Regions from separate parts of the Lactobacillus melliventris genome, predicted to be linked through region 3. Evidence: predicted binding sites of a transcription regulator. Region 3 holds the regulator's gene; each other region holds the start of a gene.
The links. The regulator Rex, encoded in region 3, represses fermentation and respiration genes when NADH is low (regulators of the CRP and FNR family bind a similar motif). The targets are predictions, from matches to a motif close to TTGTGAANTANTTCACAA.
Positions count from the first base shown of each region.

Region 1: the regulator Rex is predicted to act here: its motif matches at 2,308-2,325, upstream of ACFQ32_RS03595 (NAD(P)-dependent alcohol dehydrogenase).
Region 2: the regulator Rex is predicted to act here: its motif matches at 2,717-2,734, upstream of pplA (extracellular electron transfer flavoprotein PplA).

Region 1 is NZ_JBHTMT010000002.1:177,410-182,215, reverse strand. It holds gene ACFQ32_RS03605 (glycoside hydrolase family 13 protein) at 1-469, opposite strand, end outside; gene ACFQ32_RS03600 (alpha-glucosidase) at 481-2,148, opposite strand; gene ACFQ32_RS03595 (NAD(P)-dependent alcohol dehydrogenase) at 2,364-3,482, shown strand; gene ACFQ32_RS03590 (LacI family DNA-binding transcriptional regulator) at 4,065-4,806, opposite strand, start outside.
Region 2 is NZ_JBHTMT010000006.1:2,660-7,465, reverse strand. It holds gene ACFQ32_RS07270 (Gx transporter family protein) at 1-167, opposite strand, end outside; gene ACFQ32_RS07265 (NusG domain II-containing protein) at 179-556, opposite strand; gene ACFQ32_RS07260 (FAD-dependent oxidoreductase) at 630-2,525, opposite strand; gene pplA (extracellular electron transfer flavoprotein PplA) at 2,770-3,687, shown strand; gene ACFQ32_RS07250 (FAD:protein FMN transferase) at 3,757-4,806, shown strand, end outside.
Region 3 is NZ_JBHTMT010000005.1:160,972-165,777, reverse strand. It holds gene groL (chaperonin GroEL) at 1-1,058, opposite strand, end outside; gene groES (co-chaperone GroES) at 1,078-1,362, opposite strand; gene ACFQ32_RS07155 (redox-sensing transcriptional repressor Rex) at 1,523-2,158, opposite strand; gene ACFQ32_RS07150 (ABC-F family ATP-binding cassette domain-containing protein) at 2,438-4,363, shown strand; gene ACFQ32_RS07145 (hypothetical protein) at 4,580-4,726, shown strand.

The DNA of each region.
Region 1 (4,806 bases), on a different contig from region 3:
TGCCTTGAGGGTCATTATTTTTATCACCATTGGCAAAGCGTTCAGGAAAGATCTGATACCAAACAGTATTTTTAACCCAGTCAGGGGTTTTGGTTTGATCAATTTCATGCAAGTAAGGCAATTTGAAGTAGCTGCTGTCAGCTGCTAAATTTGCTGCGGTAAAGTCTTTAATCCCGCGGTCTCCAACAATTTTATGGCTGTCATCCTGGCCAATGACTTCGAAAGTATATTTAAGGCGGCGATAAGGAGCTTTCAAAGTTGCTATCCAATAATCAGTTACCTGCCCTTGTCCCGCCTTAGTCATGGCCACGGTTTTATCAGTCTTGGTATCAAGATAATTATCAGTATAATGAACTATTACTTTTTTAACATCATTTTTGGCACTATGGAACCGAATCCGCACATGGTGCTGACTAATGACAAAACAGTCTTCGCTTTCTGTTCTATGTTTCAGGGCTGCTAATTGCATTTTTTCCTCCATTATTTACTTAAAACCACACCAGAATACGGCATCAAAATTAATTCATCATTATTTAAATAATGCTGTCCGGCAGTTAGCATGACTTTCCTATATTCACCAGGTATTTTAATTTTTAATTTTTGACTGCTTAGTGAAACAGCCACGATTGCACTATCATTTGCTAAATCCCGCTGGTAAACGTAGCTGTCATTAGCGGTTGCTAACAAGTAAAAACTACCTGATTGAAACAAAGCCGTTTTTTTCAAACTAATCAGATGTCTGTAGAAGTTAAACATACTGTCAGGGTCATCCAGTTCGGCCTGAACATTAGCGTTATTTTGGCTTTGACCTTCAAGCCATGGTCTCACTTTTGAAAAACCATAATTTGGCTCTTTAGTTGTCCACGGCATCGGCCCTCGTGCCGGCATTTTGTGGGCTTGGCTGACCATTTTTAGTGCTGCTGCTTTTGTTAGACCCCAATCTGCAGCTTTCGTGATAAAGCCTTCCACCTCTTGATCATTAAACTCTTCTTCAGCAGTAAAAAGCAGGTTTTTTAAGCCCAATTCTTCGCCATAGTAGATAATAGGGATTCCTCGTTGCAAATACATCAACATTGCCAAGCTGCGTGTCTGTGTTTCAGTTCTTGCTATTCTGCTAGCCAGTCGCGGCATGTCGTGATTGCTCCAATATAATGTAGGCTGAGAAACCTGCGCCAGAGTTTGCTGCCAAATAACCTGTGTCTTTTTAAAAGCATCCCAGTCAAGTCCTTTAGGCTGAAAATCTGCAGGCAAGTTAGGATCAATGTGCCCTTGATCATCCTTAAAATAACGAAAAGTAACAACACTATCTAAAAGATGGTGGTCTTTTGCCGTATAATCCGCTGCTAAGTTAACATTAGCGCTGGCAGCTTCCCCCAAAAGCAAAGCTTCCGGATAATCCTTTTTTATCTGCTCACAAAATGGTCGCAGCCATTTCTGAACTTGGGGCAAATTAGCAAAAAAGGGTTCGGCAACTACCGTTTGGTCATCTTCGTTTGCAACTTCCTTTACCGGAAAACTTTGCCGTAAATCTGTCTTGGCAATATGAATAAAAGCGTCAAGGCGCAAGCCATCTATTCCTTGAGCCAGCCAAAATTCCGCAATTTTGAGCATTTCTTGTCTTACTTTAGGATTACGCCAGTTTAAATCAGGCATGTGCTTGTCAAACAAATGGAAATAAAATTGGCCCGTACCTGCCGGATCCGGTTCCCAAACGCTGCCGCCAAAAAAGCTGCCCCAGTTATTGGGACGCTGATTATTTGCACCTGCAAAAATATAGTAGTCGCGGTATTGACTATGCGGGTCACTTTTGGCCTTTTGAAACCATTCATTTTGATCAGAAGTATGGTTTAAAACAAAATCTAAAAGCACATGAATCCCTACTTGATGACAAGCAGCAATTAGAGCTTTCATGTCTTTCATTGTTCCCATTCGGGGATCGATTTTAAAATAATCTGCCACATCATAGCCGTTATCAACCTGCGGTGAAACAAAAACAGGATTTAGCCAAATAGTATTAATACCGAGCTGTTGTAAATAAGGTAATCTCTGCCTGATTCCATTTAAATCACCAATACCATCATCATTACTGTCTTGAAAAGACTTGGGATAAATTTGGTAAATTATTGCATGCTCATACCAGTGCGTCATAAATTTATACCTCCACTTAAAGTTTAGCTGAGAAAGCTGGTGAGAGGCAATGGTAATGGCAATGTTACCGCTATCAGAAAATATTGCCGCTAGTTCAATTAAATTAGCGTAGTGCGGTATATTCAGGTATATTTTTTCCTAAAAAACTATTGCATTTTTATGTGTACAGGTTCACAATAATCTTGAAATCGCTAACAGGTAAGGAGGATTTTTTTATGAAAATAAAAGCTGCTGTTGTTAAAAAAATGGGCGATCCGTTTGAGATCGAAGACAATATTGATTTACACGAAGTAGGACCAACTGACTTGCAAATTCACATGGTAGCAAGCGGAATCTGCCACTCAGATGAAGCCTTGCGCAAAGGTGATTCAAGTGTTGGCTACCCGGTAATTCTAGGACATGAGGGTTCCGGAATTGTTGAAAAAGTTGGTGACCAAGTTAAAAACTTCAGTGTAGGCGATCACGTAATTTTATCTTTCTACGCTGATGGTATTTGTGATAATTGTTTAAAGGGGATCCCAACCCAATGCCGTCATTATAGCGACTATAATCTTTCCGGTGTCCGTGCAGATGGTGATGATCATTTCCAAAAAGACGGTCACAGAATTTGTGATATGTTTAACCAATCATCATTCACTACCACTACTGTAGTTGATCAGAGAAATGCAGTAAAAATTGCTGATAGTATCGACTTGCGCAAGGTTGGCCCTCTCGGCTGCGGCTACGTTACCGGTTCTGGTACTGTTTTCAATACTCTGAAAGCTAGACCAGGCGATACTATTGCTGTCTTTGGTACAGGTGCGGTAGGATTAGCCGCAATGATGGCCGGTGTAATCAGCGGCTGCACTAAAGTAATAGCAGTTGATGTTGTTCCAGAGCGGCTTGAATTGGCTAAAGAATTGGGTGCCACACACACAATCAACAGTAAAGAAGAAGACCCAGTTGCCAAGATCAAGGAATTAACTGGTGGATATGGCGTTGACTGGACAGTTGATACTACTGGTGTTTCTGGCGTTATTAAAAATGCTGTTGAGGCGTTGGCACAGGGCGGCACTTGCGCAGCAATTGCCGTAACAGCTCAGAACCTGACTATTTCTACTTGGAACGATCTTTGTGTAGATGATAGAAAAGTGGTTGGCGTTAACATGGGTGATGCCATTCCACAAGTTGACATACCAAGACTGCTTGAATTTTATCAATTAGGGAAGTTTCCGTTTGATAAGACTGAAAAGTTTTATCAATTTGAAGATATTAATCAGGCTAATGCTGATTCAATTTCTGGTAAAACAATCAAACCTGTTTTAATTATTGATCCTGATTACAAACCTGAATAATAAAGAAAGTAATCTTACATTAAAACCATTTATTAGAGTCTGAGAGAATTAATTTTTCTCAAAAAAATATGACCCCCAAATTTAGGACAAATTTGGGGGTTATATCATTCTTACTTGCCTTTTGCTTAATTCCATAATAAAATTTTGGTATTGGACAATTTAATTATTGTTCAAAATCCCAGAAATGTGTGAAATTTGGGAAAAGCAAGATATATTTATTTTTAAATAATTAATGCCAAAACTTTTTTTGAAAAATTGTTTTGGCATTTTTTGTGAGTTCATTTATATCAGTACAATTCTCTTGCGCGGATTTCATACCGTAAAAATATACATATTAAAATCAATATTTTAAGCTAATCTGTGCTAAAATAAATGGGTGCAAAGTAAATCTGTTATTCATATTTTTTACCGTAGTTTGTGATTAATTAAGTAGAAGTATAATCTACTTTAGTGTTAGTGAACGGTCAGACATATTGTCTGGCCATTCACTTTTTTTGCCTCAAAAAAACTAGACGTTAAAAAACACATGGTAATCAAGCCCGCTATCTGATTATTATGTGTATTTCTGCTTGTACTTATATTTTACCTGGTTGATTCTCTTTTAACTAAGGAAGGCTTAATTAGTGCCTCTCCTTGAGGAGACCCTTTTTGATCAATTTTGCGTAAGAGCATGTTGGCCAAGAGTTCACCCATTTTAAAAATTGGCTGTTTAACGGTAGTTAACTTCAAGTTGGAAACCTGATCCAGAAAAACGCCATCGTAGCCAATCACACCAAAGTCAGCCGGAACTTTAGCCTTTTCATCCTGCAATTGCCTGACCACTCCTGTAGCAATACGATCGCTGGCACAGATAAAACAAGTATCTTTAGGAAACTTGTGGAAATTATTTTTGATTACTTCTTGCGCAGCGTGACTGTGATTAGCAATGCGGTAGATTTGCGGGACCTTTTTGTGCTTCTGTAAAGTATTGACATAACCCGTTTCACGCGAATACTCAAATGGCTCTCTGACATCAATGCCAATGAAAATAACGTTTTGGTATAACCGCGAAAGTGCATATTTTGTCGCCAGTTCTCCACCATACTGATTATTATTATCCACATAATCATAGCCATGATGATTTTCTCCAAATAAAATAAAGGGTTTTTTAAGGCTGTCAAATAAAGCATAATCACTGGAGCGGGCACCAGTAATCAGGTAGCCGTCAAAGTTGCCATCTTCTATTTGATTTCTGTCTGTAACCAGTTGGATGGCATATTGCTTTTTAGATAACCCGCGAGCAATGCCAAATAGCAGGTTCATATAATACGGCTCTGTCGTATCC
Region 2 (4,806 bases), on a different contig from region 3:
ATCATTAATGCGATCATCGTTATAATATTAGTTAAACCAAGCCTGGCACCAGGTGCAAAGAAAAAGGGCGAAGGAAACATTTGCTCAACAACACTAAGAATAATTCCTTGTGAGCATAGAATTCCTGTAAACACATATGTGCGTAAATAATTATTTGTTTCAGTCATAATATTTAAATCTATTTATTATCGTCAATTTGATTTTTATTTTTTAGCTCAATTAAAAATTTATGTGGCAGACAGACTATTGTATCCCCGCTTTCGCTTTTCCAGCCTTCTTTAACACATACTTGATCCTTACAATTGGCATCAATTACCCGAATCTTGTGCTTTTTTATTTGTACAATATTAATTCTACCATTTTTTTGATAACGCCATTTCTGATCTTTAGCCAAAGAAAGTCTTTTCACTTCACGATTATTAATTTTGACGATTCCTATAATTTGATCGTCAGCTTTTTCCTGATTGTGCAACATATAAAAAGGAGTAAAACTAATGATTAATAAAACTACTATTATTAAAAAATCACCAAGTTTAAGCTTCTTTAAAATTTTCATGTATTACCTCACTAACAATAAAACTAAAAAAGTCTTACAGATAAAACCATAGGACTTTTTAGAGTTAGCATTGTTAGTTCTTTACTCCGTTTTTATCGACATGATAAATTGGCTTCAAGACACCATATCTCAGCTTAGTAAGCTTCTTTTCTAGCCACGGAACAAACCACATGTCCAGACCAAATGCTCTACCAGAGCCGTTCATAACTGCTATTGCCGCAAATATCATCCAAACATTTACCCAATAGTTCATTCCTGATAAACAGAAAATAGCTACAAAAATTGCACTCATGCCACCGGCAAACCACGTGCATAATCCTAAAACCAGCATAATTCCTAATGCAATTTCCAAACACGTCATTGTCTTTTGAGCAACTAATGCCGCATCCTTGTTAGGAATCATGACTTTAGTCATTGATTGTACCCAGTTTGGCATTTTATCAAAAACAGCCATTGGTGAGTGACCATAGTCATAGTTTAGGGAAAATAGTGCAGGAGCAGCAGAAGTCGCTGCCTTGCCACTTGCTGCTGTAGTAGCGGCAGCTTTTTGTGAAGCACCACTAGTTGCAGCTTGCACAAGCCATGGAAAATGCAGTTGCAATTTGTTGGTAAACCAAGAACCACTGCCTTGAACTTTATACCAGCAGTCTACTAACCACATTAAGCCTAAGTAAATTCTCAAAGGTACAGTCCATAAGACATTGCCATACCGGTTAAGATTGCCGCGCCACAAAGTTGGGCGCTTAATTCTGAACCATTCATCCATAATATAATGAAAGAGATAATGACCAGAATAGATTTCCATGAAGTAAATCATGTCCACTATGTCTTTCATTAAGATGGCGAAAAAGCCGCTCAGATGAAAAGTATTAACAAGAGAGGCCACACCCCAAGCAGGCCCTAAAGAAACCATAAATCCTGAATAGGTACCTTTAAACTTAACGGGTTCACCGCCGTTAATCTGACTCAAAATATTTCTTAGAGCACACTTACCAGCAGATTCAGCCCCTTGAACCACTTGTGGTTCACCGCGGCCGCTGCCGTTAGCATCATAAAGAGCAACGTCTCCTATGACGTAAACATGTGGATCAGTTGGAATTTGGGAATATTCATTAACTATAATTCTGCCAGCTCTGCCAGTCTCAAAACCAAAGTTTTTAGCAGTATCAACAGCTTTAACACCAGCAGTCCAAATTAAAGTTCTGGTCGGATATGTTGAACCATCTTTAAGATCAATATAATTTTCATGAACACCAACAACGCCGGTATTGACTTTAATTTCTACACCTTGTTTTAAGAGATATTTTTCTGCCTTATCAGCATCAGAGCGATCAAGCATATTCATAACCGTTGGTGCCATTTCCATCATGGTTATCTTGATATCATCTTTTTGCAGGTTATATTTTTTAGCTAAATCACCACGCCAAGAATTTAATTCACCGGCCATTTCAGTGCCAGTAAACCCGGTACCAACAACGACAAAGTTAAGATACTGTGCCCGCTTTTCAGGATCGCGTTCTTTAGAACCTAAATGAACCATCAGATCAATGTGGTCACGTAGTTGCTCTGCATCGTCCAGATTGCCTAAAACAAAGCCGTTTTCTTTAACACCAGGAGTATTAAAGTCATTAGGCTGCGAACCAATAGCTAATATGACATAATCATAGGGATAACTGCCGTTATCGCCAATAACTTTTTTAGTAGATTGATCAATTTTGGTAACATTGTCAGTTACAACATCAACATTTTTTCTCCGCGAAAATAAACGTTGCAGATCATATTTCAAACTTTTGGCTTCTACCCTGTTAGCCGCAACTTCATGAAGTGAAGTCATCATAGTCATATAAGGATTTTTATCAATCAGCGTGATTTTGATATCATGCCGCTTTTTTAATTTCTTGGCAAGATGCTTAGTCGTATACAGACCACCATAGCCGCCGCCAATAACTACAATATTTGTTTCAGCCACTTTTAACACTCCTTAATGCGAATATACTAGTTATATTATATTATACTAGTGTTTTGGACTATGGTAAAGTGGTCACTTTCACAAACTATGTTCGTAATATTTTACTTATACGATTTAATTACTATCATTATAAGTTTCCGCTTTCATATTTTGTAGTTGCACAAAGTAGAGCTCTATCTTATAATTATAGTAAGTGAACACGTACACAATGTTATAATCTTTTATTATTACTGAGGGAGATATTATGAAAAAGAATAATTTAATATATAGTACTGCCATTCTGGCACTCTCTACACTTTTATTAAGTGCTTGTTCAACAACAGCTAAGAAAAGTTCTTCAAGCGATTCTAAGCCAAAGGTAAGCAAAGTTGAGAAAAAGAAAGCTCCTAAGCAAATTGCCGGTGGTAAACTGCAAGACGGTGTTTACAAATTAGTAGAAGACAACTATTTCAATGGCTATAAAGTAAAGGTTTCTATGACTGTTAAAGGTGGCAAGGTTACAGACACCAGTTACGACAATGTAGACAAGAACGGCAAGTCAAAGGCAAAGGATACTAAATATGAAGCACAAATGAAGAAGTATTCTCAAGCAAAGATTGGCCCTAAAGAATACATTCCAAAATTACAAAAATCATTTGCCGCAAGTGGTGCTAATTCCAGTGCCATTCAAGTTGTTTCTGGAGCAACCAGTTCCAGTAATACTTTAAAGAACTATGTCAACCAGCTAACTCAAGCCGCTCAAAAAGGTGATACAGCCACTATTCACATCAATAACAATAAGAAGATGAAGGATGGTACATATAAATTAGCTGAAAAGAATTATAGTCACGGCTATCGTCAAGTTTTAACTATGGTAATTAAAAAAGGTAAAATTAGTGACTTTACTTACGACCAAGTTAATAAAAAGGGCGTTTCCAAGACCAAAAATGCTGCTTATGAAAAGCAAATGAAGAAGGTTAACAAGATTGGCCCTAAAGAATACATTCCAAAATTACAAAAGGAATTCATCAAAGCTAAAGGCAACACCGAAAAAGTACAAGCTGTTTCAGGAGCAACAGAATCTTCTCATTCATTTATTGCTTACGCTGAACAACTAATTAATGCCGCTCAAAAAGGTAAAAGCGGAACTATCAAGGTTGACAATATCGTTTACCAGGAATAAAAAGATAATTAGTTAATCACAAAAAGAGTGACATTTAGCCGCTCTTTTTTATTAGGAGAAATAAATTATATGAAGAAGCAAACAAACAAGTTTTTGCTGATACTCGTATCACTATTAGCAAGCTTCAACCTGACAGCTTGCTCAACTCAGAGTAAAGACACAGCACCGGCCAAAACCGCTGTTACCACTACCCCTACTTCAGATACTCAATTTCTAATGGGAACAGTTTGCACCATTAAAATTTACAATAAACACCAGCAAAAAGCCTTAAAAGCGGGTTTTAAGCGCATTAAACAGTTAGCCACTGAAACTACCGTTAATCAAAAAGGCAGTGAAATAGACAAAATTAACAAATATGCCGGAATTAAACCGGTAAAAGTTACTCCCACTATTTACCGTATGTGCAAAGATGCTTACTATTATAGTAAAATTTCCGCTGGTACATTCGACTTAACAATCGGACCAATTACCAGTTTATGGCGGATTGGCTTTCCTGACGCCCATAAACCTAAGCCAAGTACCATCAAAAAACGGCTGCCATTAATTAATTATCATAATGTGATTTTTAATGATCAGAAACAAACTGTTTTTCTTAAGAAAAAGAAAATGATGCTCGATTTAGGTGGCATGGCCAAAGGATTTATTTCTGATGAAGTCATGAAAGTTTTGCAAAAAAATGGTGTGACCAGCGCGATTATTGATTTAGGCGGAAACGTTTATGTTATGGGCAATTCTCCTACGAATAACAGTAACTGGACGGTAGGTATTCAGGATCCCAGCGCTGCGCGTGGTGATGCCATCGGCTCTTTACCGCAAAAGAATGCAACTGCAGTAACATCAGGTATTTATGAACGATACCTCAAAGTCGGTAATAAAGTTTATAGCCACTTAATGAATCCTCAAACAGGTTACCCTTGTCAAAACAACTTGTTAAGTGTCACAATTATTGCCAAGCGTTCAACCACTGGCGATGGCCTTTCAACTGCTGTATTTAATCGCGGTTTGAAAAAAGGCTATGATTATGTAGAACATAAACCTGGTGTAGAAGCAATATTTATCACCAAAAAGAAAAAAGTATATATTACTTCCGGCTTAAAAAATAAATTCAAATTGTTTTCA
Region 3 (4,806 bases):
TCTGCAATTTGCTTTCTGATTGAGTCTTCACGGTCTTTAATTGCTTCATCTGAACCAGAACCATCAACAATAGTAGTTGAGTCCTTAGTTACAGTAATCCGGCGAGCTTGACCTAATTGGTCAATCTTAGTGTCCTTTAATTCGAGCCCTAAGTCCTCAGTAATTACTGTACCACCAGTTAAAGCGGCAATATCTTGCAGTTGTTCTTTACGACGGTCGCCAAAGCCAGGAGCCTTAACAGCAACAACATTGAATGTACCACGAATCTTGTTCAAAACTAATGTTGGCAAAGCTTCACCAGAAACATCATCGGCAATGATTAAAAGTGATTTGCCTTGTTGCACAATTTCTTGTAACAATGGCAAGATGTCTTGAATGTTAGAAATCTTCTTATCAGTAATTAAGATATATGGATTGTCAAGATCAGCTTCCATCTTGTCATTATCAGTTACCATGTATTGTGACAGGTAACCACGGTCAAATTGCATACCTTCAACTACTGATAATTCAGTTTCGATACCACGTGAGTCTTCAATAGTGATAACACCATCATTACCAACTTTTTCCATTGCGTCAGCGATTAAATCACCAACTTCTTTTGAAGCTGAAGAAACTGAAGCAACTTGAGCAATTTGGTCTTTTGAAGAAACAGTGTGACTAATCTTGTGTAATTCATTTACTACAGCTTTTGTGGCTTTTTCAATACCGCGACGAACACCAACAGGGTTAGCACCAGCAGTAACATTCTTCATACCTTCACGAATAATTGCTTGGGTTAAAACAACCGCAGTAGTAGTACCATCACCGGCAATATCATTGGTCTTTTGTGCTGCTTCTGCAACTAACTTAGCACCCATATTCTCATAGTGGTCTCTTAATTCAATTGCCTTGGCAATTGTCACACCATCGTTAGTAATGTCTGGGTTGCCGTAAGATTGCTCCAAAACAACGTTTCTACCCTTAGGACCAATAGTAGCCTTAACAGTATCAGCTAATTTGTCAACGCCCTTTAACAGGGAACGTCTTGCTTTTTCTGAAAATTTAATTTCTTTTGCCATATTTTTATACGCTCCTTAATTACTTAACAATTGCTAAAATATCTTTTTCGTGAAGGACTAAATATTTTTGACCATCGTATTTAACATCTGTACCAGAATACTTGTCATATAAAACAACGTCGCCTTCCTTAACAGTCATAGGTATTTTGTTGCCATTTTCAGCAAAGTTACCATCACCAACAGCAACTACTTCACCTTCTGTCGGCTTTTGTTTAGCATTAGAAGCCAGGACGATTCCGCCTACAGTCTTTTCTTCTTCTTCTTTAACTTTTACGATCACGCGATCACCTATTGGTTGTAACACGTTTGTCCCTCCTAAAATTAAATTTTAATCTCTTTTATGTGCCATTAGCACTCCTATTTGTCAAGTGCTAACTTACATTTATGATAATAACCCCTTTTATGAAAAAATGCAAGAAAAAATTAGCACTTTGAGTAAAAAAGTGCTAATTTGCTTTTTAAAACTATTTTTTCTTATCCGAATCAAGAAAGTAAATAAGTGTCTGCAACTCAGTAGCCAAATCAACGTTTTGAATTCGAATGCCACTTGGTGCAGATAAACGAATTGGGGTGAAATTCATGATTCCCTTAATTCCAGCTTCTACCATATCATCAGCAGTTTTTTGAGCAGCCGCAGATGGCACCGTTAAAATCGCAATAGAAATTTGTTGGTCACTAAGCTGCTTTTTAAGTTCACTCATATCATAGACAGGCACACCGCTTAGAATTCTGCCGGTAATTTTCTCATCAATATCAAAAGCACAAGAAATGCGAATATTATTTGAGCGTTTAAAATTGTAATTTAATAAAGCATGACCCAAGTTACCTACGCCAACCAAAGCAACATTTGTTAAAGTGTCTTGGTTTAAAATCTTTTTAAAAAAAGAAAGTAAACTTTTTACATCGTAGCCATAACCCCTTTTGCCCAAAGCGCCGAAATAAGAAAAATCACGTCTGATTGAAGCACTGTCTACCTGAACAGCTTCAGACAATTCAGTCGAAGAAACTTTTTCTTTGCCAGCCTCATTTAAGATAATAAGATAACGGTAATATAACGGCAACCTTTTAGCCGTTGCCGTTGGTATTTTGATTTTTTCCATTTAAGAAGCCTCCAACTTAATTAAGTAACCATAATTCGTTCTTGTGAATTTCTCAGCAATCAATTCTATTTTACCTATAAATTTACGTCATTTGCAAACATTTTTTTCACAATCTTTTAAATTTTAGCAAAATGGTAACAGGCTTGATAATAGAAACTGGTATTTTTATTCATTCACGCTTAAAAAGCTGTATTTTTGCTCTTTTTCTTTCATATATCCGTCAAACTCTCACACAAGAAATTCAATACGTATGCTAAAATGGTTTTTAGGTGAAAAATTATGATAATTGCACAAGGACACGATTTAGAAAAACAATTTGGTGCCAACACATTATTTAAAAATGTCAATTTTTCAATTGACGCAAATGCCAGAATAGGTCTTATTGGACCAAATGGTGTCGGTAAAACGACCCTGCTTAAGATTATGACCGGTGAAGAAGAAGCCACACATGGTGACTTCACCATCAATAAAAATATAGATGTCGGCTATATTGCCCAAGAAAATGGCTTAAATGAAAGTAAAACAATTTGGGAAGAAATGTTGTCTGTTTTTACTTCATTAATTAATATGAGCAAAAAAATCACAAGTTTACAGCAGGATATTGCTGCTAACCCTAAAAGAAGTGATTTGTTAAAACAGTATGACCAGCTGCAATTCAACTTTGAGCAGCAAGGGGGCTATACCTACCAGGCTGATATCAAAAGTATTTTGAATGGCTTTAACTTTCCTGAAGCAACTTGGTCCAAAAAAATCGCAAGTCTTTCCGGAGGAGAAAAGACCAGACTTTCATTTGTTAAATTGCTGCTGCGCAAGCCTGCTCTGCTATTACTTGATGAGCCTACCAACTACCTTGATTTAGACACTCTGGACTGGCTGGAAAGTTATCTTAAAAACTATTCTGGTGCTATTTTAGTTGTTTCCCACGATCAGTATTTTTTAGATAATTTAGCCACACAGATTTTTGAATTGCAATTTGGCAAATTAACTGTCTTTAAGGGGAATTATTCCGCATACGTTGCTGAACGGCAGCTGCGTGATCGCCAGCAAGAAGAAGCGTATGAAAAGCAGCAAGAGCAAATCAAAAAAGACGAAGAATTTATTCAAAAAAATATTGTCAGAGCCAAAACTACTAAACGAGCACAAAGTCGCCGCAAGCAATTGGAGAAAATGGAAAGAATTACTCCGCCAAAACACAAAAATAAAGTGCGCATTAATTTTCAAAGCGAGCGGCCATCTGGTAAAGAAGTACTAATTTTACGTGATTTAACAATTGGCTATCCGACAAAAACAATGGTGCACGATATTTCTCTGCAAATAAATAAAGGCGATCGCGTAGCCGTAATTGGTCAAAATGGTATTGGTAAATCAACTTTACTAAAAACCGTGATGAAGGAATTAAAGCCGAAAAAAGGCTCAATTAAATATGGTGCATCCCTTGATATCGGCTATTATGATCAGGAACTACAAGGACTTGATCCAACTAAAACGGTGATTGACACCGTTTGGGACCGGCATAAAACAATGCCTGAAAAAGATGTTCGTTCCATTTTAGCCAGTTTTTTGTTTACGGCAAAAGATATTGATAAAACTGTCGGACAATTATCTGGTGGTCAAAAAGCGAGATTAACGTTAACTGTATTATCACTTGAACATAACAACTTTCTGCTGATGGATGAACCTACTAACCATTTGGATCTTGAGGCGAAAGAAGTATTAGAAAAAGCTTTGCAGGATTTTGACGGTACTTTATTGTTTGTTTCTCACGACCGCTATTTCATCAATCAATTAGCTAATAAAATTGTAGAGATCAAAGATGGTACTGCCCAAGTTTATGAGGGTGATTATAATTATTATTTAAACGAGAAAACTAAGCAAAATGCCGTTTCCGCCAGTACATCTGCTAATGAAGACACAACTGTCATTGAACCCGAAAAAAATAAAAACAAGTTGTCCTATCAAGAACAAAAGCTTCGTGATTCACAAAAACGTAAATTGCAAAGAGAAGTTGAAAATACCGAAAATAAAATTGAAAAGCTGGAAAAAGAGCAAAAAGATATTCAATCTCAAATGGCTGATCCTGAAATTGCCACTAATTTTGACAAATTAGGTCCCTTGCAAGAACAGCTTAGCGCTGTACAAAAACATCTGGACGATGCAAATGATGCTTGGGAAAAAGCACTGACTGAACTGGATAGCTTTGACTAAAACAATATATCAAGTAAGCACAACAAAAATAGGAACAAATCAGCCTTTTTATCTGCTGTTTTTATATTTTAACTTGCTGTAAATTACCTCGCCAACTATTAATAAATTTTTTGTTAGCAAAATTTGATGAATTTAGTGCTGCTTTTAAAATTGTAGTTGTTTAAACTAAAAGAGATAATTTTGCTGGCTTTATAAGAAATGAAATGGGAGATACGCATGGGAAAATTACTTATTGCTCTTCAATTATTAATTAATAAAGGAGGAATAAAAATGAAATATATAGTTGACCAAAATATTACTTTAGACCAACTCATCAATTTATACACCAGCGTCGGTTGGAGTTCTTATACACAAAATCCCTAGCAACTGCAAAAGGCAGTGGCAAATTCGCTTTTTGCTATTAGTGCTTATAATCATAACCAATTAGTTGGATTAATCTGAGT